2 linked regions of the Methylibium petroleiphilum PM1 genome follow. Each later gene encodes a partner of the first gene's protein in a complex. Links are inferred from orthologs where the notes say so. Each region holds a gene or a part of one and is shown on either strand. Other genes may lie near its edges.

Evidence for each region.
Region 2: the proteins of MPE_RS02975 (region 1) and dsbD are in contact, whole or in part, in a crystal structure (PDB 1JZD), measured with the Escherichia coli proteins. The link is inferred for Methylibium petroleiphilum PM1 from one-to-one orthologs.

What each region holds. Positions count from the first base shown.
Region 1 is NC_008825.1:617,358-627,998, forward strand. The notes cover bases 4,715-7,574. They hold MPE_RS02975 (DsbC family protein), read left to right. Parts: upstream 4,715-5,704; coding sequence 5,705-6,445; downstream 6,446-7,574. Other genes in these bases: MPE_RS02970 (FAD-dependent monooxygenase), read left to right, coding at 4,715-5,671; MPE_RS02980 (DUF3429 domain-containing protein), read left to right, coding at 6,519-6,980; MPE_RS02985 (M61 family metallopeptidase), read left to right, coding at 7,021-7,574. Outside these bases: MPE_RS02955 (pirin family protein), read left to right, coding at 130-1,029; MPE_RS02960 (MOSC domain-containing protein), read right to left, coding at 1,120-1,971; MPE_RS02965 (AsmA family protein), read right to left, coding at 1,976-4,456; more of MPE_RS02970, read left to right, coding at 4,553-4,714; more of MPE_RS02985, read left to right, coding at 7,575-8,736; MPE_RS02995 (DUF3108 domain-containing protein), read left to right, coding at 8,747-9,907; MPE_RS22615 (hypothetical protein), read right to left, coding at 9,912-10,400; MPE_RS03005 (enoyl-CoA hydratase), read left to right, coding at 10,553-10,641. UniProt on the Escherichia coli protein: Acts as a disulfide isomerase, interacting with incorrectly folded proteins to correct non-native disulfide bonds.
Region 2 is NC_008825.1:3,623,494-3,634,159, reverse strand. The notes cover bases 1-2,885. They hold dsbD (protein-disulfide reductase DsbD), read left to right. Parts: upstream 1-449; coding sequence 450-2,321; downstream 2,322-2,885. Other genes in these bases: MPE_RS17240 (ABC transporter permease), read right to left, coding at 2,533-2,885; rplQ (50S ribosomal protein L17), read left to right, coding at 1-207. Also shown: more of MPE_RS17240, read right to left, coding at 2,886-3,375; MPE_RS17235 (ABC transporter ATP-binding protein), read right to left, coding at 3,386-4,165; MPE_RS17230 (XdhC family protein), read right to left, coding at 4,237-5,241; MPE_RS17225 (hypothetical protein), read right to left, coding at 5,299-5,601; MPE_RS17220 (methyltransferase domain-containing protein), read right to left, coding at 5,699-6,310; MPE_RS17215 (HDOD domain-containing protein), read right to left, coding at 6,383-7,234; MPE_RS17210 (pilus assembly protein), read right to left, coding at 7,386-10,666. UniProt on the Escherichia coli protein: Required to facilitate the formation of correct disulfide bonds in some periplasmic proteins and for the assembly of the periplasmic c-type cytochromes.

The sequences.
Region 1 (10,641 bases):
CGGCTCCGCCGCGCTCCCCGCCGACGGCGCCCCGAGGGGCGCCGTTGCTCATGGGGCCGACCGGAGGCGCAGCGCGGACCCGCGTGAAACGCGCGACACTCGCCGCAACGCGACTCCCGGACGCCCGGCATGCCCCTGCAACTCCTGACCCCTCACAGCAAGGACCTCGGCGGCGGCTTCACGGTGCGCCGCCTGCTGCCGTCGGCCGCCCGGCAGGCCGTCGGCCCCTTCGTGTTCTTCGACCACTTCGGCCCGATCACCGCCGGCCCCGCCGACGACCACGACGTGCGGCCGCATCCGCACATCGGCCTGGCGACGGTGACCTACCTGTTCGAGGGCGCGATGCAGCATCGCGACTCGACCGGCGTCTCGCAGCGCATCGAGCCCGGGGCGATCAACTGGATGACTGCCGGCCAGGGCATCGTGCACTCGGAGCGCACGCCCGAGGACCTGCGCGGCGTCGCGCGGCGCAGCCACGGCCTGCAGCTGTGGGCCGCGCTGCCGGCCGAGCACGAGGAAACCGCGCCGCGCTTCGAGCACACGCCGGCCGCGCGGCTGCCGCAGCTTCAGGACGGCGGCGCCACGCTGCGGCTGCTGATCGGCCGCGCGCATGGCCTGGCCTCGCCGGTCGGCACGCTGTCGCTGACGCTCTATGTCGATTACGCGCTGGCGCCGGGTGCGGCGCTGGCGCTGCCGACGCCCGCCGAGGCCACGGAGCGCGCGCTCTACGGCATCGACGCGCCCTACGAGCTGGTGATCGACGGCAACGTCGCGCGCATCGAGCCGTTCACGTTGGCGGTGCTGCCGGCCGACGCGTCCACGGTGACGCTGCGCTCGGCCGACGGCGCTGCCGCGCGGGTGGCGCTGATCGGCGGCGCGCCGCTCGGGCCGCGGCACATCTGGTGGAACTTCGTGTCCTCGCGCAAGGAGCGCATCGCCCAGGCCGCCGACGACTGGGAAGCCGACCGCATGGGCCGCGTGCCGGGCGAGACCGAGCGCATCCCGCTGCCGGCGCGACGGCCGGCCTGAGCCGCGCTCTCAAGGAAACGCCGGGCCGCCCCAGGTTTCCTTGACCCCCGCGGGGGGCGGGCTGGGCGCAGACCAGCCCTTGGGGGGTGGTCAGAACCGGATGCTCGCGCCGCCGACCTGCCCGACGCGCAGCACGCACTCCAGGCCTTCGACGATCACCGCGTTCATGCCGAAGCTGATCGCGCCGCCCACGCGCTCGTCGGCGCGGTAGCCGGCCAGCGTGTCGCCGGGCTCGGTGCCCGGGACGCCGGTGGCCGGGTCGACGTTCGGGATCGGGCAGCGCGGGCAGGGCTTCACCAGCTTCAGGCGCACCGGGCCCTCGGGCGTGTCGAAGGCGATCTCGTCGAGGTGGTCCTCGCCGTGCGCGTCCAGGCCCGTCAGCACCAGGTTGGGCCGGAAGCGCTGCATCGTCACCGGCGGCAGGTCCTTCGCCGCCAGCCGCTCGTTCAGGCCGGCGAGCGAGGCCTCGGAGATCACCAGGATCGGATAGCCGTCGCTGAAGGCGTTCTCGGCCTCGATCGTGCCGGTCCAGGCGCGGTTCGACAGGCGCTTCTGCTCGGGGTCGAAGCGCACCAGCCGCAGCGGCTGGCGCAGGAAGTCGCTGAACCACTGCGCGGCCAGGTCGCCCATGTCGTAGGCGGCGACCTCGTCGTCCCACACGCGCACGCGGGTTGCGGCCTCCGCGGTGTCGAGCGCCAGATGCAGCGCCAGCATGCCGGGTGCGCGCAGCACCAGCTCGCTGTGGCGCAGCTCGGTGGCCACCAGCGCCATGCGCGGCAGCTCGCGCTGGCTGAGGAACTCGCCGTCGGCGTCGACCACCATCCAGGCGCGGTCGAACTCGAAGCCGGTCTCGATCAGCAGCACTTCCGGCAGGCTCACGCCTGCGCAGGACTTGACCGGGTGCACGTGCAGGCCGGCAATCGTCACGTCGATATCGCTCATCGCATCAGCGTCCGAACAGCTTCTTCAGCTCGTCCTTCGCCTTCTCCTTCGCCTTGTCGCGGGCCTGTTCCTTCACCGAGGGCGCCGAGGCGCCGCTGGCTGCGGCCGACGGCGCGGCGCTGCCGCCCAGCAGGCCACCCAGTGCGCCCTTGGCCCGGTCGCCCAGCGCGCCGCGGGCCGCGCCGCTCAACAGGTCGGCGCTCACCGCCGACCATTGCACCTTGTAGTCGACCGCCTCGAAAGGCCCGACCAACTGCACGGGCACAGTCACGCCCTTCAGCAACGCGAGATCGGCGCCGCCCTGGCCCTCGGCGGTGCCGGTGACGGTCGCCTTGGCGAGGTAGTCGACGCGGCCGCGGCCGATATCCACCAGCCCTTCGCCGCCCACGCGCAGGAACGGGCTCTTGCCCGACAGATCCTTGCTGCGCGCCACGCCGTCGGCGATGTCGAAGCTGGCGGAGATCTCCGAGAAGTCGGTCTTTTCCTCGGCGCTCGAGGCCTGTACGGCGTCCTTGTTCAGCGTGACCGCCGAGCGCCACTGCCGCAGCGTCTTCGCGAGGTTGATGCCGCGCACCGCGCCGTCGCGCAGCTGGAACGCGGCCTTGCCGTCGAGCGCCTGCTTGAGGCGCTGCACGCTGGCGCCCTGCGTCGTGACGTCGGCCGTCACGCGGCCCTTGCCCTCGAGCTTCCTGAACTGCGCCACGTCGGTCAGCAACGCGGCGATGTCGACGTCGGTCGCGTCGAGCTTCAGGCCGATGCGCTGCGCCGCCGGGTCAGCGGCCGCCTGCGCGCTGGCCTGGGCCGCGAAGCGCCCGCCCCAGGCGCGCCCGCTCAGGTCGCTGACGCGCAGCACGCCGCCGGCCAGCGTGGCCTCCAGCGCCGCATCGGCAACGCTGTAGGGCGGGTAGACCAGCGTGCCGGCGCGGAAACTGAAGCGGCCGTCGAGTGCCTTCAATCCGCCCAGATCGACCGGCGAGTCCGCGCCGGGCTTGGCGCCGGCCGGCGGGGGCTTCGGGCCGGTCGATGGCGCGACGAAGCGGGTCAGGTCCAGCGCCGCGAAGCGGGCCTGGGCATCGACGTAGGGCACCGGCTTCGACAGGTCGGCGCGGCCGCCGGCGGTGAACTTCTGGTCGTTGATCGCGCCGTCGAAGCGCCAGCTCGCGTCCTGGGCGCCGGCCTGGGCCTGGCCCTGCAGCGCCAGGTTCACCGGCGGCAGTGCCGGGTCGGTGAAGGCGAGCTTCAACTGCAGCGCATCGAGCGCGGCGGCCAGCGGCTGCGGTGCCAGCGTGAGGTCGCTGCGCACCTCGCCGTTCACGCTGCGGCCGGCGCCGCTGCCCTGGACGGCAAGCCGCAGCCCCGGCACGCGGATGCGTTCGAAGCGGCCGCTCGGCGCCTGTGATTCGAAGTCCATCTGCAGCTTGCCGACCGCCGGGCCGCCCTGCAGCGAGGCGCTGCCCTTCAATGCGCTGCCGTTCAGCGTATCGCCCGTGACCTCGAGTTTCGGCCAGGCGAGCTGGGCGGCCACGCTGTCCTCGCCGCGTTGGCCGGTCAGCTTGACGTCGAGCGCGTCGAGCCGCAGTGCGCGTTTCGGCGGATCCAGGCGCAGCGCGTCGAGCGCCACCGTGCTGTCCTTCAGCGCCACCCCCAGGCGTTCGCCCGACAGCGTGAGCCGAAGCTTGTCGGCCTGCAGCGCACCGCTCGGGCCGTCGTAGGCCAGCGTGCCGGCAAGGCGGGCATCGAGCTGCTTCACGTCGAAGCCGTCGCCGCGCAGCGACAGCGCCAGGTCGCGCAGCGCCACGCTGGCGGGCGCGCCGGCCGGCAGGCTCAGCTTCAGCTGCCCGGTGAGCTCGACGTCGGCGTTCAGCTTCGGTTGTGCCAGCGCGGCCTGGCCGACGAAGCGGATCGGTGACTCGGCGCCGTCGGCCAGGCGGCCGGTACGGAGCTCCTTGACGACGAAGCGGCCGTCGAGACCCAGTGGCACGTCCTTCACCGTCGCCTGCAGGTCCTTGAATTCGATCGCGCTGATATCGAATGCCAGCGCCTGGGAGGAGGCGTTGGCGGCGGGGGCGTCCTTCGCGTCGGTGGCGGGGCTCAGCAGGTCGTCGATGTTGCGGCGGCCATCGGCGTCGCGGCGGTAGTTCACGCGCACGCCGCGCGCCGACACGCGATCGACCGCCAGCCGCTGCTTCAGCAGCGGCATCACCTGCACCGCGAGCGTGGCTTCCTGCAGCGCAGCGAACTCGTCGGGGCGCCGGTGCTCGCTGAGCTTCACGTCGCGCAGCGTCACCTCGAGGCGGGGAAAGACCGACAGCCCGATCGGTCCGTCGATCGCCAGCGTGCGGGCCTTGTGCTCGCGCATCCAGTCGATCAGCAAGCCCTTGTAGCGATTGGGGTCGAAGCTTGCGACGAGGTAGGCCGCGGCGGCCACGGCCAGGCCCAGCAGCACGGCCAGGGCGATCAGCGAACGACGGAGCCAGACGGGCATGGCATGGGCCAGGGCAGAAGGCCCCGTGCAGTGGCGGTCGGGGCATTGTGCCGCCGGCCCTGTTGCAACGAGGGGCTCCCTACAATGTGAATCGCAATGAAGCATTTCGACGTGAGCGTGCGGGGCCGCGGCGCGGTGGGGAAGGCGCTGGCCTTGTCGCTCGCTCGCCTCGGGCTGCGCGTGGCACTGTCCGGTGCCCCGGCGCCCGAGGGCCCCGATGTGCGCACCTACGCGCTCGGCGCCCGATCGGTGGCCTTGCTGCAGCAGTTGCGGGTCTGGGAGGCGCTGCGTGCGGCCACGCCGTCGGCCGCGACCCGCGTGCTCGACATGCAGGTGGCCGGCGACGCCGGCGGCACGCTGGCCTTCAGCGCGTGGCAGCAGTGCGTCGGCGAGCTGGCATGGATCGTCGATGCCGCCGCGCTGGAGCGCGAACTGGCGACCGCACTGCGCTTCTCGCCGCACGTCGCGCTGCTCGACGAGGCCCCGCCGGCGGCGCTGGTCGCGCTGTGCGAGGGCAAGGATTCGCGTGAGCGCGAGGCGCTCGGCATCGAGGTCGAACGCCACGACTATGGCCAGCGCGCGATCGCCGCGCGGCTGGCCAGCGACCGGCCGCACCAGGGCATCGCCCGGCAATGGTTCCGCGCACCCGACGTGCTGGCGCTGCTGCCCTTCGACCTGCCGGGCGAGGCGGGCGGCTACGGCCTGGTCTGGTCGCTGCCGGACGCGCGCGCGGCCGAACTGCTGGCGCTGGACGACGGCGCCTTCGAGCGCGCACTGAACGAGGCCAGCCATGGCCAGGCCGGCCGGCTGGCGCTTCGCGGCGCCCGCGCGGCCTGGCCGCTGCGACTGGCGCGTGCGACGCGCTGGCACGGGCCCGGCTGGGTGCTGCTGGGCGACGCCGCCCACGTGGTGCACCCGCTGGCCGGCCAGGGACTGAACCTGGGGCTGGCCGATGTCGACACGCTGTGCGCGGTGATCGCCGAGCGCCAGCAGCACGAGGCCTGGCGCTCGCTGGGCGACGAACGGCTGCTGGCGCGCTACGCCCGCCGCCGCGCCGCTCCCACCTGGGCGATGGGCCGCGTGACCGACGGCCTGCTGCAACTTTTTGCCCACGAGAGTACCCCGGTGAAGGAACTCCGCAACCGCGGCCTGACTCTCGTGAATCACCTGCCGGTGCTCAAGCGCTGGCTCACCGACCGCGCGTTGCGGGGCTGACGCCCCTCCCTCCCGCGCGCACCGAGGATCACCATGAAGTTCAAGACAGCCGCGCTGGCGGCGGCAACGGTCGCAGCCATCGCCACCACCCTTGCGTTGACGGCCGTGGCCCAGGTGCCGCAGGAGGCGGCGATCCGCAAGGCGCTCGGCGAGCGCCTGAACAGCAGCGCGAAGATCGACGAGGTCAACAAGGCCCCGATCGCCGGCCTGTTCGAGGTGCGCATCGGCAACGACGTCTTCTACACCGACGCCGAGGGCGCCTACCTGATCCGCGGCGAGATCCTCGACCTGAAGACCAAGCGCAACCTGACCGAGGAGCGTGTCGCCAAGCTCACCGCGATCGACTTCGCCTCGTTGCCGCTGAAGGACGCGGTGGTCTGGAAGACCGGCACCGGCGCACGCAAGATTGCCGTCTTCGCCGACCCGAACTGCGGCTACTGCAAGCGCTTCGAGAAGGAGCTCTCGAACGTCAAGGACCTGACGGTCTACACCTTCCTGCTGCCCATCCTGGGCGGCGATTCGCCGGACAAGGCGAACGCGATCTGGTGCGCCAAGGACGCCTCGGTGGCGTGGCGCGCCTGGATGGTCGACGGCGTGCAGCCGCCCAAGCTGCTGGGCGCCTGTGCGTCGCCGGTGGAGCGCAACGTCGAGCTGAGCCGCAAGCACCGGGTCAACGGCACGCCGGCCATCGTGTTCGAGGACGGCACCCGCGTGCCGGGCATGCTGACGGCGCCGCAACTCGAGAAGCAGCTCGCCAGCGTCGGCAAGTCCTGAGCCGGGCGAGCGGCGTGCCGCCGCACGCGTGCGCGGCTGCGGCGACAATCCGCCCGCGCTCCGAACTTCCTCGATGGCCCCCGTGGGATCCGCCTCTTCCGCCGACGTCAACCTGCCTCCGCACCCGTTGGCGCTGCGCCTCGGCTATGCCGGCCTGATTCCCTTCGTGCTCGGCGCGCTGCTGACCTGGCTGGTGCGGCCCGATGCGCACCCCTACGTGACCGATGCGCTGGCCAAGTACGCGGCGCTGATCGTGTCCTTCCTCGGGGGCGTGCACTGGGGCCTGGGCCTGCGGCAGCGGGTGCCGTCGCCGAGCCGGTTCGCCTGGGCCGTGCTGCCGATGCTGCTGGCCTGGATCGCCGTGGTGATGCCGCCGTACGCCGGGCTCGCCCTGCTCGGTGCGCTGCTGGTGATCTGCTACCTCGTCGATCGCCGCATCTACCCGGCGCACGGCCTGGGAGCCTGGCTGGTGCTGCGCTTCCGGCTCAGCGCGGTCGCCAGCCTCAGCTGCTTCATCGCCGCGGCCGGCAGCTGATGCCCGCCGCCTCCCATTGCCTTCCGGAACCGAGTTCTCGATGATCCGTTACCGCCTCGAGGTGGCCGACGCCCTGGCCCACCAGTTCCGCGTCACCCTCACCATTGCGCAGCCGGCCGAAGAGCAGGCGCTGAGCCTGCCGGTGTGGATTCCCGGCAGCTACCTGGTGCGGGAGTTCGCCCGCCACCTGTCCCAGCTCGAGGCGCGCCAGGGCGATCGCAGCGTGCCCCTGATCCAGAGCGACAAGGCCGGCTGGGTAGCGCACTGCCGCGGCCGTGGCGCGCTGGTGGTGAGCTACGTGGTCTACGCCTTCGACACCTCGGTGCGCGCGGCCTACCTCGATGCCCGGCGCGGCTTCTTCAACGGCACCGGCGTGTTCCTGCACGTGCACGGCCGCGAGCACGAGCCGCACCGGCTGCGGATCGCCGGGCTGCCCAGGGGCTGGCAGGTCGCGACAGCGCTGCCGCTCGCCGGTGCCGACCACGAGGCGGCCGACTACGACGAACTGGTCGACCACCCGGTGGAGCTGGGCCGCTTCTGGCGCGGCAGCTTCAAGGCGGCGGGGGTGCCGCACGAGTTCATCGTGGCTGGAGCGCTGCCCAGCTTCGACGGCGAGCGCCTGCTGGCCGACACCCGGCGCATCTGCGAGGCGCAGATCGCCTTCTGGCACGGCGGCAAGAAGCCGCCGTTCAAGCGCTACGTCTTCCTGCTCAATGCGGTGGACGACGGCTACGGCGGCCTGGAGCACCGCGCCAGCACCGCGCTGATCGCCAACCGCCGCGACCTGCCGCGCAGCGGCATGAAGTCGGCGGGCGATGGCTACGTGACGTTGCTGGGCCTGATCAGCCACGAGTACTTCCACACCTGGAACGTCAAGCGGATGCGGCCGCGCGACTTCGAGCGCTACGACTACACGCGCGAGAACTACACCGAGCTGCTGTGGTTCTTCGAGGGCTTCACGTCCTACTACGACGACTTGGTGCTGCGGCGTACCGGCCTGATCGACGAGGCACGCTACCTCAAGCTGCTGGCCAAGACCGTCAACAACGTGCGCGGCACGCCGGGGCGCACGGTGCAGAGCGTGGCCGAGGCCAGCTTCGACGCCTGGGTCAAGTACTACCGGCCCGACGAGAACACCGTCAACGCCACGGTCAGCTACTACACCAAGGGCTCGCTGGTCGCGCTGGCGCTCGACCTGACGCTGCGCAGCGAGGGCGCCGGCACGCTCGACGACGTGATGCGCGGCCTGTGGGTGCGCAGCGGCGGTGGGCCGATCACCGAGACCGACATCGCCGCGGTGCTGGCCGAGGTCGGTGGCCGCTCTCTGGCGAGCGAATTGACCGCCTGGGTGCACGGCACCGGCGAACTGCCGCTGCAGCCGCTGCTGGCGAAGTTCGGCGTGGCCTGGAGCGAAGAGCTGCCCGTGCTGGCGCAGCGGCTCGGCGCGCGGCTCAGCGACAGCGGCGGCCTGCTGAAACTGCAGTCGGTCCTGCGCGGCGGCGCGGCCGAGCGCGCCGGGCTGGCGGCCGGCGACGAGCTGGTGGCACTCGACGGCTGGCGCCTCAAGCGCATCGACGACCTGAGTGCCCTGCAGGCCTGCGAGCGCCCGATGCCGCTGCTGGCGGCACGCGACCAGCGTCTGCTGGCTCTGACGCTGCCGGCGGCGCAGGCCGGCGGCGCGGTGACGCTGGTCGCGGCAGCGCAGGCCGACGCCGGAGACCGTGCGCGCCGCCACGCCTGGCTCGGCGGCGCCTGACCGTCCGGCCGTGAGCACCAGCTCGCAGCCTGCGCGCCGGCCGGTGCGGCGCGGCGTCTTTGCGCTGCTGGCCGGCCTCAGCCTGCTGCTGCACCTGTGGCTGGCCGATCGCATCGGCGGGCTGCTCGGTGAGGGCGCGGCCGCTGCGGACAGCCCGCCCCGGATGCAGGCCGCCTTCGTACGCGAGCTGCAGCCGGCAGCACCTCCGGCCGTTGCCCCGGCCCCGGCCGCACCGGCGCGACGTGCGGCCCCGGCCGCGCCGGAGGCGACACCGGTACCGGCGTCGGCGCCACAACCCGGGCCGGTCGATCCCGTCGACCCGATCGCCGACAGCGCGCCCGCGCCCGCGTCGGCGCCGGACGCCGCTGTGGCCGAGTCGATGCCGGCGCCGGCACAGGCCGATGACGCAGCGGCGGCGGCCGTGTCCGAAACGGCCGCGAGTGCGCCCACCGGTCCGCTGCCGGGCCCACCCTCCTTCGCCTGGCCGGCGTCGACCCGCCTGAGCTACACACTCACCGGCTACGTGCGCGGCGAGGTGCTCGGCACCGCGCAGGTCGAGTGGCTGCGCGACGGCGACCGCTACCAGGTGCACCTGGACGTGGTCGTCGGGCCGGGCTTCGCCCCCCTGATGCAGCGGCGCATGACGAGCGACGGCGAGATCACCCCGCAGGGCCTGGAGCCGCGCCGCTACGACGAGCGGACCCAGGTGGCCTTCGGCCGCACGCGAACGGCCAGCCTGCACTTCGACGCCGACGGCGTGACGCTCGCCAACGGCCAGCGCCATCCCGGTCTGCCGGCGCTGCAGGACACCGCGAGCCAGTTCGTGCAGCTGACCTACCTGTTCACCACCGGCGCCGAGCGCCTGCAGCCCGGCGGACGCATCGAGATGCCCCTGGCGCTGCCGCGGCGCGTGGACCGCTGGGTGTACGACGTGATCGGCGAGGAGGTCCTGGCCACCCCGTTCGGTCCGGTGCCGGCCTGGCATCTGCGGCCGCAGCGGGAAGGCGACGCCAGTTCGCTCAGCATCGAGGCCTGGTTCGCGCCCAGCCTGCAGTACCTGCCGGTGCGCATCGTGATCCGTCGCGGGACCGATGAATTCATCGACCTGATGATCGAGCGCCTGCCCCTGCAGGCCGCCGACGAGCCCTTGGGCGGATCGGCGCTGCGCTGACCGTTCAGCTGCCGGTGCGGGCGAGGCCGACGTGCTGCTCGAACTCGGCCGCCTTCGCCTCGCCGAGCTGCTGGCGGACGACGGTGACGGCCAGCGCGAGCGCGGCCTGCATCGCCTCGGGCGTCTTGGCCTTCTCGACACGGATGTTCGTCGAATCGGCGTAGGGGCCGAGGTGCGCGCTCATCCAGCGCACGGCCCGTTGCCGCGTCTCCTGGAGTGTCAGCACCACGGCATTGACCAGCGGCGTCGCCGGGGCGGCTTCGGCCGGTAGCACCACATGCACCGCCGTGACGGCGATCACCTCGATATGACCCTGCTCGAGCAGCGCCTGCAGCGTGTCGTCGGCGGGTGGGGCGATCAGCTTCCTGAGTTCTTCGTCCGAGCGCTTGCCGTCGACGAGGATCAGTGCCTGACGCAGGCGCGGCACCAGCCGCAGTGCGCGGGTGGCAATCTCGTTGCGACCTTGTTCCGTCTTGCGGTAGATGGTGCTCATGCGTTCCGACGAAGAAAACTTCGCAAGTTTGTAAGACTAGCGCAAGCTGATGTCCCCGGCTGCGTCACCCGGTCGGCTGCGCAGCAGCAGGTGCGAAGGACAGCACGCCGCTGCCCGTTACAGTGTCACCTACTGCGAAAGGACGCCCTGACATGGACTACCAGCATCTGCTGACCGAAGTGCGCGGCAGCGCCGCGCTGAAGACCGGGTGGATCACTCTGAACCGGCCCAAGGCGCTGAA
Region 2 (10,666 bases), 3.0 Mb from region 1 along the record:
CGCCTGGCCTTCGATCGAACCCGCGATCGCGATGTCGTCGCCAAGCTGTTCAATGACCTCGGTCCGCGCTACAAGGCGCGCCCGGGCGGCTACACCCGCATCCTGAAGATGGGTTTCCGCGTCGGCGACAACGCGCCCATGGCCTTCGTCGAACTCGTCGATCGCCCCGAGCCTGCGGCCCAAGCGCCGGCCGAGGCGACCGAGTAAGGCGGGTTGATGGTTGGGGCTCCGGGCCGGTGAATCCGCCCGGAGCGCCCGCAACGAGGTTCTGCAAGGCCAGCCATCGTGCTGGCCTTCTTGCTTTCCGTGCCCGCCGGCGCGAGGCGATGGGGACGGAACCGTCAGGAATGACGCAGGGTCCGAACTTCCGATAGCGCTTCGATGACCATGACAGGCTACTCTGCAGGGATTGGCTGCCGACCCTTCCGACCCTCGTTCGACCTGACCGCATGCCCCCCGTGACGCCCATCCGATTCCTGCGCACGCTGCTGCTGTGGCTGACTGCGCTGCTCCCCTTGTTTGCTGCAGCGGCTGAGGATTTCCTGCCGCCCGAGCAGGCCTTTCGCTTCGACGCGCGGGTCCTCGACGGCAAGTCGATCGAGATCGGCTTCGTCGTGGCGGACGGCTATTACCTGTACCGCGAGCCCTTCAAATTTGAAGCACAGGGGGGCGGGGTGGTGCTCGGCGCGCCGGAAATTCCTTCCGGGACGGTGAAGTTCGACGAGACCTTCGAGAAGGATGTCGAGACCTACCGCGGACGCGTGGCGATCCGTTTGCCGGTCGATGCCGCACCGGCGTCCTTCCAACTCGTCGTCACCAGCCAGGGTTGCGCCGATCAGGGGTTGTGCTATCCACCGATGCAGAGCGTGGCCGATGTGCGGCTGGCGGGTTTCGGTGGAGACGGCAGTGTTCGCGTGCCGGCGGACGGTCGCGGGCTCGATGGCGCCCTCGCCGCATCGCGCGCATCGGCCTCCATGGCGGGGGCGAGCCGCAGTGGAGACGCGGCCATCGACCATGCGTTGCGCAGCGGCCGCTTCTGGCTTGTGGTCTTCGCGTTCTTCGTCGCGGGGTTGCTGCTGTCGTTCACACCCTGCGTGCTCCCGATGCTGCCGATTCTGTCGTCGCTGATCGTCGGGCAGGGCGGTCAGGCTGTGGCGCGCTCGCGCGGACTGCTGCTCGCCGGCGCGTATTCGCTCGGCATGGCCTTGGTCTACACCGCGCTCGGCGTGGCCGCGGGTCTGGCAGGCGAGGGCCTGGCGGCGGCCTTGCAGAACGCCTGGGTGCTGGGCGCGTTCTCGCTGTTGCTGACGCTGCTGGCCCTGTCGATGTTCGGCGCCTACGAATTGCAATTGCCAGCGGTGCTGCGCGACCGCCTTGCCGCGTCTTCGGGGCGGCTGCAGGGTGGGCGGCTGGCGGGCGTGTTCGCAATGGGCGGCGTGTCCGCGTTGATCGTCAGCCCCTGTGTTGCTGCACCGCTGGCCGGCGCCTTGCTGTACATCAGCCAGACGCGCGACGTGCTGCTGGGCGGCAGCGCGCTGTTCTCGCTGGCCGCCGGCATGAGCGTGCCGCTGCTGCTGCTCGGTGCGTCGGCCGGGGCCTTGCTGCCGCGCGCGGGGGCGTGGATGGAGAGCGTCAAGCGCTTCTTCGGCCTGTTGCTGCTGGCCGTTGCCTGGTGGATGCTCAGCCCGGTCGTGCCCGCGCCGCTCGCCGTCGCCGGCTGGGGCGTGCTGCTGATCGGTGCCGCGGTGTTCCTGCATGCCTTCGACCGCCTGCCGGAGATCGCCGGCGCTGACCTGCGGCTGGTCAAGGGGCTCGGTCTCGCGCTGGCCGTCGCAGGCGCCACGCAGATCGTCGGCGCTGCGGCCGGGGCGCAGGACGCACTCAAGCCCCTGCAGCCTTTCGTCGTCGGCATCTCCCCAGCTGCGGCTGCGGCGCTGCCTGGCAACGCGATAGCCGCGACGCACGACGGCGTGAGCTTCCGGCGTGTCAGCACGGTCGAGGAACTCGACGCCGCGGTCCGTGGCGCCGGTCGACCGGTGATGCTCGACTTCTACGCCGACTGGTGCGTGAGCTGCAAGGAGATGGAGCGCTTCACCTTCACCGATCCGGCCGTGCAGGCGCGGCTCGGCAAGGCCTTGCTGCTGCAGGCCGACGTGACGCGCAACAGCGAGTCGGACCGGGCGCTGCTCAAGCGCTTCCAGCTCTTCGGCCCGCCGGGTATCGTGTTCTTCGATGCCGGTGGCCGTGAGCTCGAAACGCGTGTCATCGGCTTCCAGAATGCCCAACGCTTCCAGCAGAGCCTGCAGTCGGCGGGCCTGTGAACTGGCGCGACGCAACACGCGCGTGCTATACTCTTGGTCTCAGTCGCGGGGTGGAGCAGTCTGGTAGCTCGTTGGGCTCATAACCCAAAGGTCGTTGGTTCAAATCCAGCCCCCGCAACCAAGATCAACAGGCGCCAGCCTTTTCAAAACGCCCACCGCTCGGTGGGCGTTTTGCTTTGTGCCGCACTCGGTGGACTCGTCGACTTGCGGCTCATCGAGCTGCGTCGTGTTTCGGCATCTCGCTCTCGTGCCAGCGACCGAGCAGCCATTTCGACAGGCCCGAGAACACGAGGAAAATCGCCACACCGAGCAGCGACACCAGCAGCAGCGCGGCGAACATCAAGGGCGTCTCAGTGCGGAAGCTGGCCTCGAGAATGCGCGAGGCGAGTCCGGTGTCTCGCCCGGCTGTGCCGGCGGTGAACTCAGCGACCACTGCGCCGATGAGGCTCAGGCCACCGGCGACTTTCAGGCCCGCCATGAAATAAGGCAGTGCGCTGGGCACGAGCAGGAAACGCAGTCGTTGCCAGCGTGTCGCGCCGTACAGCGTGAACAGATCTCGCAAGCGTGCGTCGGCACTCTTCAGGCCGATAGTGGTGTTCGCCAGGATCGGGAAGAAGGCGACGATCCACGCGCACAGCAGCAATGCCAGCGTGGTGCTTTCGACGTAGATCAGGATCAACGGTGCGATGGCGATGATCGGTGTCACCTGCAGCACGACGGCGATCGGGAACAGCGCCACTTCCACCCAGCGCGACAGCGCGAACGCCACCGCCAGCAACACGCCGCCCAGCACGGCTGCGCCCAGCGCCAGCAGCGTCAGCTTGACGGTGAACCAGAGTGACGGCCCGAGCGTATCCCAGCGTTCGATCAGCGTCCTGAAGATCAGCGACGGCGCCGGCAGGATGTAGTGAGGCACCTTCTGAATGTGGACGACGAGTTCCCAGGTCACCAGCAGCGCCACGATCAGCGCCGCCGGCACGATCGCGCGCAAGGCACGCGCCCGCCATGCCGCGGGCTGCGGGGAGGTATCGGTGCGGGGGCGAGCGACCGGCATCGTCGCAAGCTCAGTCGGGTCCCACCGCAACGCCTTCGACCGCGCGGCGCAGCGCCCGCGAGACCGCGACACATTGTTCGCCGTAGTGCGCGGCAGTCCGGAAGGCCTCGCCGCGCAGTCCGCGCTGCTCGATGCGGATTTCTTCGCGGAGGCGGCCGGGAGCGGGGCCCATCAACAGCACGCGGTCGGCCAGGTAGACCGATTCGTAGACGCTGTGCGTCACGAACACCATCGCGAAGCCTTGCTCGGCCTGGATCGCCAGCAGATCGTCGTTCAGCCTCTGGCGCGTCAACTCGTCAAGGGCGCCGAAGGGCTCGTCCATCAGCAGCAACTGCGGCCGCAGCGCCAGGGCTCGGGCGATCGACGCGCGCATCTTCATGCCGCCCGACAACTCGTGAGGGTAGGCCTTCGCCGCCGCCGTGAGGCCGACCCGGTCCAGCGCCGCGTCGATCGTGGTGGCCGCCGCGGCCCGTGTTCGGCCTTGCAGGCGCAACGGCAGCCACACGTTGTCGGCCACAGTCGCCCATGGCATCAAGGTCGGCTCCTGGAACACGAAGCCGAGCTCCGGCGCGCTGCCGCCGGCCCAGGTCACGGTGCCCGACCCCGGCCGCTCCAGGCCGGCGATCAGCCGCAGCGCCGTGCTCTTGCCGCAGCCCGAAGGTCCGAGCACGCTGACAGTCTCGCCGGCGCGCAGATCGAAGCTCAAGCGGTCGAGGGCCACGATGCCATTGGGGTAGCGCAAACCCAGTTCGCGCAGGCTCAGCAAAGGGGGGGCGTCAGCAGCGTTCATGCGGGCAGCGCCAGCGGTACACGAGCGACCGGATTGTCGTTGGGCGCCTGGGGTGGCGCTCCAAGCCCGGATCAGGCCTGCTGCAACTCTGCGGCACGCAGCGGCGGGACTGCCGAACCGGTCTTCTTCTGCGCCAGGTCGACTCCGTGGCGCACGGCGATCAACTCGGCCAGGATCGACACCGCGATCTCGGCCGGCGTCCTGGCGCCCAGGTGCAGACCGACAGGGCCGTGCAACCGGTCGATCTCGCCAGGCGACAGGTCGAACAGCGCAAGGCGCTCCTTGCGCCGCGCTGTGTTGTCGCGCGACCCCAGCGCACCCACGTAGAAGGCGGGCGACTTCAGCGCCTCGAGCAGCGCCAGGTCGTCGAGCTTGGGATCGTGCGTCAGCGCCACCACCGCGCTGTGCGGGTCGAGTGCCAATTCGACGACCAGATCGTCCGGCATCGCCGTGCTGAAACGGCAGCCCGGCACGTCCCAGCCCAGGTGGTATTCCTCGCGCGGGTCGCAGCAGATGACCTCGAAATCCAGAGCCAGCGCCATCTGCGCCAAGACGCGCGTCAGCTGCCCGGCGCCGATCATCACCAGGCGCCAGCGGGGACCGAACAGTGCACGAAGCGTGTGGCCGTCGAAGCTGAAGGCCTCGCCGCGCGAAGCGGTCTCCAGGGTCACGCTGCCGCTGGACAGGTCGAGGCGGCGCGCCACCAGTTCGTGGCGCGCGGTGCGTGCCAGGAGCTCGTCGATCCAGGCGACCGAACTCAGCGGCTCCTGCAACAGGCGCAGATTGCCGCCGCAAGGCAGGCCGAAGCGGGCCGCTTCCTCCTTGCTCACGCCGTAATTCACGAGCGCCGGGGTGGCGACGCGCTCGCCATGCCGCACGCGGTCGATCAGGTCGTCCTCGACGCAGCCGCCGGATACCGAGCCGACCACCTGGCCGTCGTCGCGCAGGGCCAGGAGCGCGCCCGGCGGCCGGGGCGCCGAGCCCCAGGTTTCCAGCACCGTGACCAGCCAGACGCGTCGGCCTTCGGCGAACCAGCGGCGCGCCTCGGTCAACACCTGCAGGTCGAGACTGTCCATCGTGCACTCGGCGGTCGGGACGTGGACGCGAGGCTCGCGTCGCGCACCCGCGGACGATCAGTCCGCGCTGCTGGTTTCGCTGGTTTCTGCGGCGGCCGCCGCAGCTGCGGCGGCGGCGAGCTTCTTGCTGCGCGGATTCTTCTCGCACAGGGGCTCGCAGACCGGCTGGCTGCGTCCGAGCACCTTTTGCATGGTGCGTCGGTTGGGGGGCTGGTGGGCGCCGCAGAAGAAGCAGGACATGGTGTTCGTCGCGCCCGAGAACGCGCCGGGGCGCGGAGAGAACGGCGAGCCCGGGGCCTTGCTGGTGTAGCGAAGCCCGTCCTGCTGGATGCGGGTCGTGGTGTCTTTGCGTGAGGCCATACCGCTATTGTCTCAGGCTCTGGGCCCTTTTGTCGGCGCGGGGCAACCCGCAGCGAGCGAAAGCGGGTTTCCGGGCCTGCGGCAGGCCCTCGCTCGGTCAGCGCCGGGTCAGCACGATGGCCAATTCTGCCCAGGTGCTGGACGGGTGCGGAACGCGAGCGTAGGGCGGGCGGGGCCAGTCCCAGCGATCGCCCGGCAGCAGCGCCCGCAGCGCGTTCACGTCCACGTGATACGGCGGGCCCTCGATCAGGCCCTGGCCGGCGCCTTCCCGCAGCGCCTGCATCGCCAGCAGGGCCAGCGTGCCGCCCGGACGCAGCCATGCGTGCAGTCGGGCGGCGTAGGCCACCCAGTGGTCGGGATGCAAGGCGCACAGGCAGGTCTGTTCGTAGACCGCGTCCAGCGGCGCTGTGGGTTGCCAGGTCAGCACATCGGCCTGCACGACCTCCGCGGCCAGGCCCGCCGCGGCGAGCCGGCCCTGAGTGAGGCGCACGGCGCCGGGCGCGTAGTCGATGGCGGTGACCGAAAAGCCGCCGCGTGCGAGCGCCACCACCTCATGTCCGCTGCCGCAGCCGGGCACCGCAATGCGCCCCGGTGCCAGGCTGCCGTCGCCCAGCCAGGCGGCAAGCTGCGGACTCGGTGCTCCACGATCCCAGGGCAACTGCCCGGTGTCGAAGCGCTGCTGCCAGAAGTTGAGGTCGGGACCGCTCATGCGAGCCAGTCTAGGGCCTGCCGCGGTGGCCGGCGAGCGCCGCCGCGTGACAGACGCTGCGGCGCGGCGCGCTCATCCGTCGATCGCGCGCACCAGGGCTTCGGTCGCGGGCAGCGACAGATTGAGCAGGCGGGCGATCGCGGCCAGATCGTCCGGCACCGCGGGGTTGTCCCAGCCGCGCACGGGATCCTCGGTGTGGCGGGCCAGCCGGATGGCCAGCACCACGTTCTGCACCTGGGGTTGGGCCGCCTGGCTGTTGTCGTCGGCGATGCGTACCAGCAGTTCGGGCAGCGCCCAGGTGTGCATCAGGGCCTGTTGCAGCGCGAGCAGGTCGATATTCAGCAGCTGACGTTGTGCATGGTCTGAGCGCAGCGTCGGGTCGGCGCGCTGGCGGCGGGCAATCTCGAGCGCCAGAGCCGGCGCGTGGCACCACAGCAGCATCTCCGCGAAGTCATGCAGCAGCGCCGCCAAGTGGAGGACCTCTGCATCGTCGTCCATGCGGTGGACCGCAAAGCCCAGCGAGAAGTTGGCCGCGCGGTGCGCACGCCGCATCACGCGCTGCAGGCCGGCCAGGGCCTCCGGCTGGCTGGCCAGGTGCACCTCGATCTGCGCCATGCCGTTGAATGTGTTGAAGAACGGGCCGATCCCCATCATCACCAGCGCCGCCGTGACCGTCTCGGGCCCGCTGTTGTCGCCGCCGTCCCGCCGGCGGCGCAACTGGGCCACGGCCGCGAGCAGCTTCAGCGACATCAAGGGGTCCTGCCGCACCGGCTCGGCGAGCTGGTGCGCGTCGACGTCACCGCGGGTGGCTTCCACCCGCTCCAGCAACTCCAGCTCCTCCGCCGTGGCCGCCAGCACCGGGATCGGCGCGTCACTGAACCAACGGGTCCAGGCGGGCAGGTCGGGCAAGGCGTGGGTGAGCATGGGGAGGGTTCCGGGCGATGCGTGGTTATCGGCCGCTGAATCCCTGTCTGTAGGGGGCGGGTGCGTTTCGGCGGCACTGGCAGGACCCTGAAAACAAGAAAGCCTCCGGACCGCAGACGGCGCCGGAGGCTGGGCGGGGGACTGCGCCTGATCAGTTCGACAGCGGGAGTTCGCGCCAGTTCAAGCGCCTCAATCCGACAGGGAGACCGAAATTGAGATCGTTCTTGCCCAACTCACCCTTCTCGTCGCCGCGGATCGCCGTCATCTTGCCGTCGACCTTCACGAACTTGAAGTCGGTGATAAGGCTGGTCGTCTGGATATACGAGACAACCGTGGAGTTCTCCAGCAATCGAGAGATACCTCTGGAGAAATCCGCTCCGTAGATACGGCTGATGCCCGAGGGGTTGCAGCTGTCGCCACCAGGCAAACTGGGTGTGAAGGCGACGGTGCCGAAGAAGCTGATAGGGTCATTGGTCAGCCGCCATGCCACCGTGTTGCTCGCGTTCTTGCCGAGATCGATGAACCATCCCATGGGGGCGGCCGCCGTGGCGGTGTAGCCCGCCAGGAGATTAGTGTTCTCGACCAGCTTGTCACGACCGATCGGGAACGAGACGCCGCTCGGAAGCGTGGTGTTGAAGGCGACCGCATTGCCATCTGTGATGGCGTAGAAGCTTTGCATCTGGGCGGACCCGATGTCGGTCGAGTCCAACAGGCGACCGGTGCCGATCATCACCACGCGTTGGCGCGTCGTCGGGTGCACTTCGATCAGAGGCCGCGAAGTCACTGGTTGAGCCCCTTCGGTGGGGTGGCTGAGTGTGGCAAGTCGCAGCGGGGCAGGGTAGCTTCCGGTCGTGCCAGTGACGTTCAGCCGCCAGAGATTGCCGAGCAGATCGCCAGCGTAGATCGCGTCAGCGTAGCCATCGGTGAAGTCGAGCACGTAAGCGTTCGCGTGCGCCAGGCCCGCATCGTTGGCAATCGTCCCCACGCCAGTAGAAACCGCTTCGAGCAGCGCACCCGTCTTAGGATTCACGAAGAACAGGTAGCCTTGACCGTCGGGTGTGTTGTAGCCCGACGTGAAGATCACCGTCCAGCCGTACTTGCGCGTCTTCACGATCATCGGTTCGCCGAACGAATAGCCCATGCGTGAATCGGTGAACTCCCAAAGCACGCGGGCCGCAGCGTCTGCTTCGGAGTTGATTCCGCCCGGATCGGTCACATCGATCGCGTAGAAGCTGCGCCCGCCCTTTCCAAGGCCGCCGACCAGGATCGACCGCCAATCGGACGCCGTCGAGGCCGGCGTGCTGCCTGTCCCGGTCCGGTTGAAGTCCACGTCCTTGACCACCGGCGTGGCGTTCACGAAGAAGCGATGATTGAACGGAGTGCGGCCTAGCGAGGCCAGACCGCTCACATTCGGCGTTCCGTCCGGGCCATTGAATGCTGCATTCGGGATGTAGGCGAAGATCTCACGCCCGGCATCGGTGCCCGAAAGTGCGCCATTGAAAGCGTGGAGCATGCCGTCGTTCGCGCCGACATAAACGACGGTCGGGCGGTTCGCACGGGCCGCTCTGAATGCTCGATAGCCAGGGTTGGTGACGTCCGACAGCGATAGCGAAGGCGGACCGACCGGCAACACACGCGACCCGACGATGTCGCCGAGCAACTCCGTGCGCGTTCGGTAACCGGGGGTCGTCGAGGCCAGTTCGTTCGTCCGATCACCTCGAAGGTAATTCAGATAGTTGACGCTGTCGTCCCCGGCAACATAGCTCGTGTCGAGCAGTGCAAGCTGGGCAGCATTGACTCTTCCGGCGCCGGTGCTGGTAGAGCGAAATGCCACGCCGGTTGCGCCCGCAGGATCCCAGGTCACCACATTTCGGTTGGTGCTCCAGCCCGTGCCGGTGAGCTGCGTCTTCAACTTCTCGGTGGCGCCCCATTGCCGTGTGGGGATGGGGACGCCCGAGCTGAACGACAGCGAGTTCGCCAGCAATTCGCCCGTCCAGCTGTTGTTTTCCGCGTCGTACGAGGCGCTGTAGCTCGCATTGCCGGTGAGGGTCAGGACCGGGTCTACGGTGGAGAACGAGGTGGTGTAGGCGTCCAGGTCTGCGACGATCTTCTCGAAGGCTGCCGTCAGGCCCGCGACCATGGTGTCGGGACGGCCGGCGGTGTAGTAGTTGTCGGGCCGTGCCTGAGTACCGACGGTCTGGCCGGTCGTGGACCACCACTCCTGCGGCAGCGCCGCGGTGCGGGTGGCCGGGTCGTAGTCGTTCGGCACGGTGAAGCCACCGTACTTTGCCGCGAGGTAAAACTGGTTGTTCGCGACGAAAGGTTGCTCGAGCACGTCGACCCAGTAGGTCTGGACCGTCTGCTTGCCCTCGGTGGCGGCATTGCCTGCCACCGTGGGTCGGATGTCGGTGGTGTTGGCGTAGTAGGCCAGGCCGACGATGCCGGCCGAGTTGTTGCGGCCGCTGTAGTTGTTGACGTTCGGTGCGCCCAGACCTTGCAGCGCGAACGCTCGGTTGGTCATGGTCTCGGCATTCACCGTGGTATCGCCCGTGACCGCCGCTGGTTTGGGATTCGGCTCTTCCGTTGTACCTGTGGAGCCGGGGAGATCCTTGTCGCGGTGGGTGTAGATGTCGCCGATGCCGAGAATGAAGTTGCGCTGGCACGAATAGAGGATGGGGTCGTTCCAGTTGGTGATGACCGGAAAGTCGTCGAGGTAGGCCGTCCGCGTGGCAGCATTGGCGGTACCCATCGCCGTGTACTCCGGAACGTTGCCCTGGTTCTTGTAGTAGCGCAGCGCGGTGTAGAACAGTTCGCTGACGGGGTCGTAGCTCTTGTAGTTGTTGGTGTTGAGCTGACCGAACTTGTTCAGGTAGTTCATCACCCCGCTGTTCGTGATCGACACGCTCGGCGTGAAGCTCGCGTTGGTCTGTGTCGCGTCGGCCGCATCGGGGTTGATCGCAAAGATGCCGGTCGTCGCGTCCCATTCAGCCGCTGCGTTCGTGACGGCCGGCTGGCCCGGGACCGGCTGTGTCGGGCCGACGAACTTCTGCTGAGCGCGCAGCACCGCGCCGTCGCGCAGGAAGTCGCTATGGTTCAGGTAGCCGAAGGCGCTGAAGCGGATACGGTTGGAATATTTCTGAACCAGTCCTTCTGGTTTCCAGTTGCTGCCGTACTGCACGCAATTGGCTTCGCGTGTGCCGGCTGTCGCCGAGGAGTCGCAGACTTTCACCCGCATCACAGCGCGGTAGACGACGCCTGCCACGGGTGGGACAGCCGGGTTGTAGTCGACCACGACACCGCCAAGCGCCGCCGACGACGAGGCGAACAGCATGTTGATGCCCTGGCCTTGAATGCGCGTATGGAGGTTGGTGAAGGCCAGCGGCGAAGCCTGCGCCACGGTGGCCGCCACCGTGAGGCTTTTGTCCGGTGCCA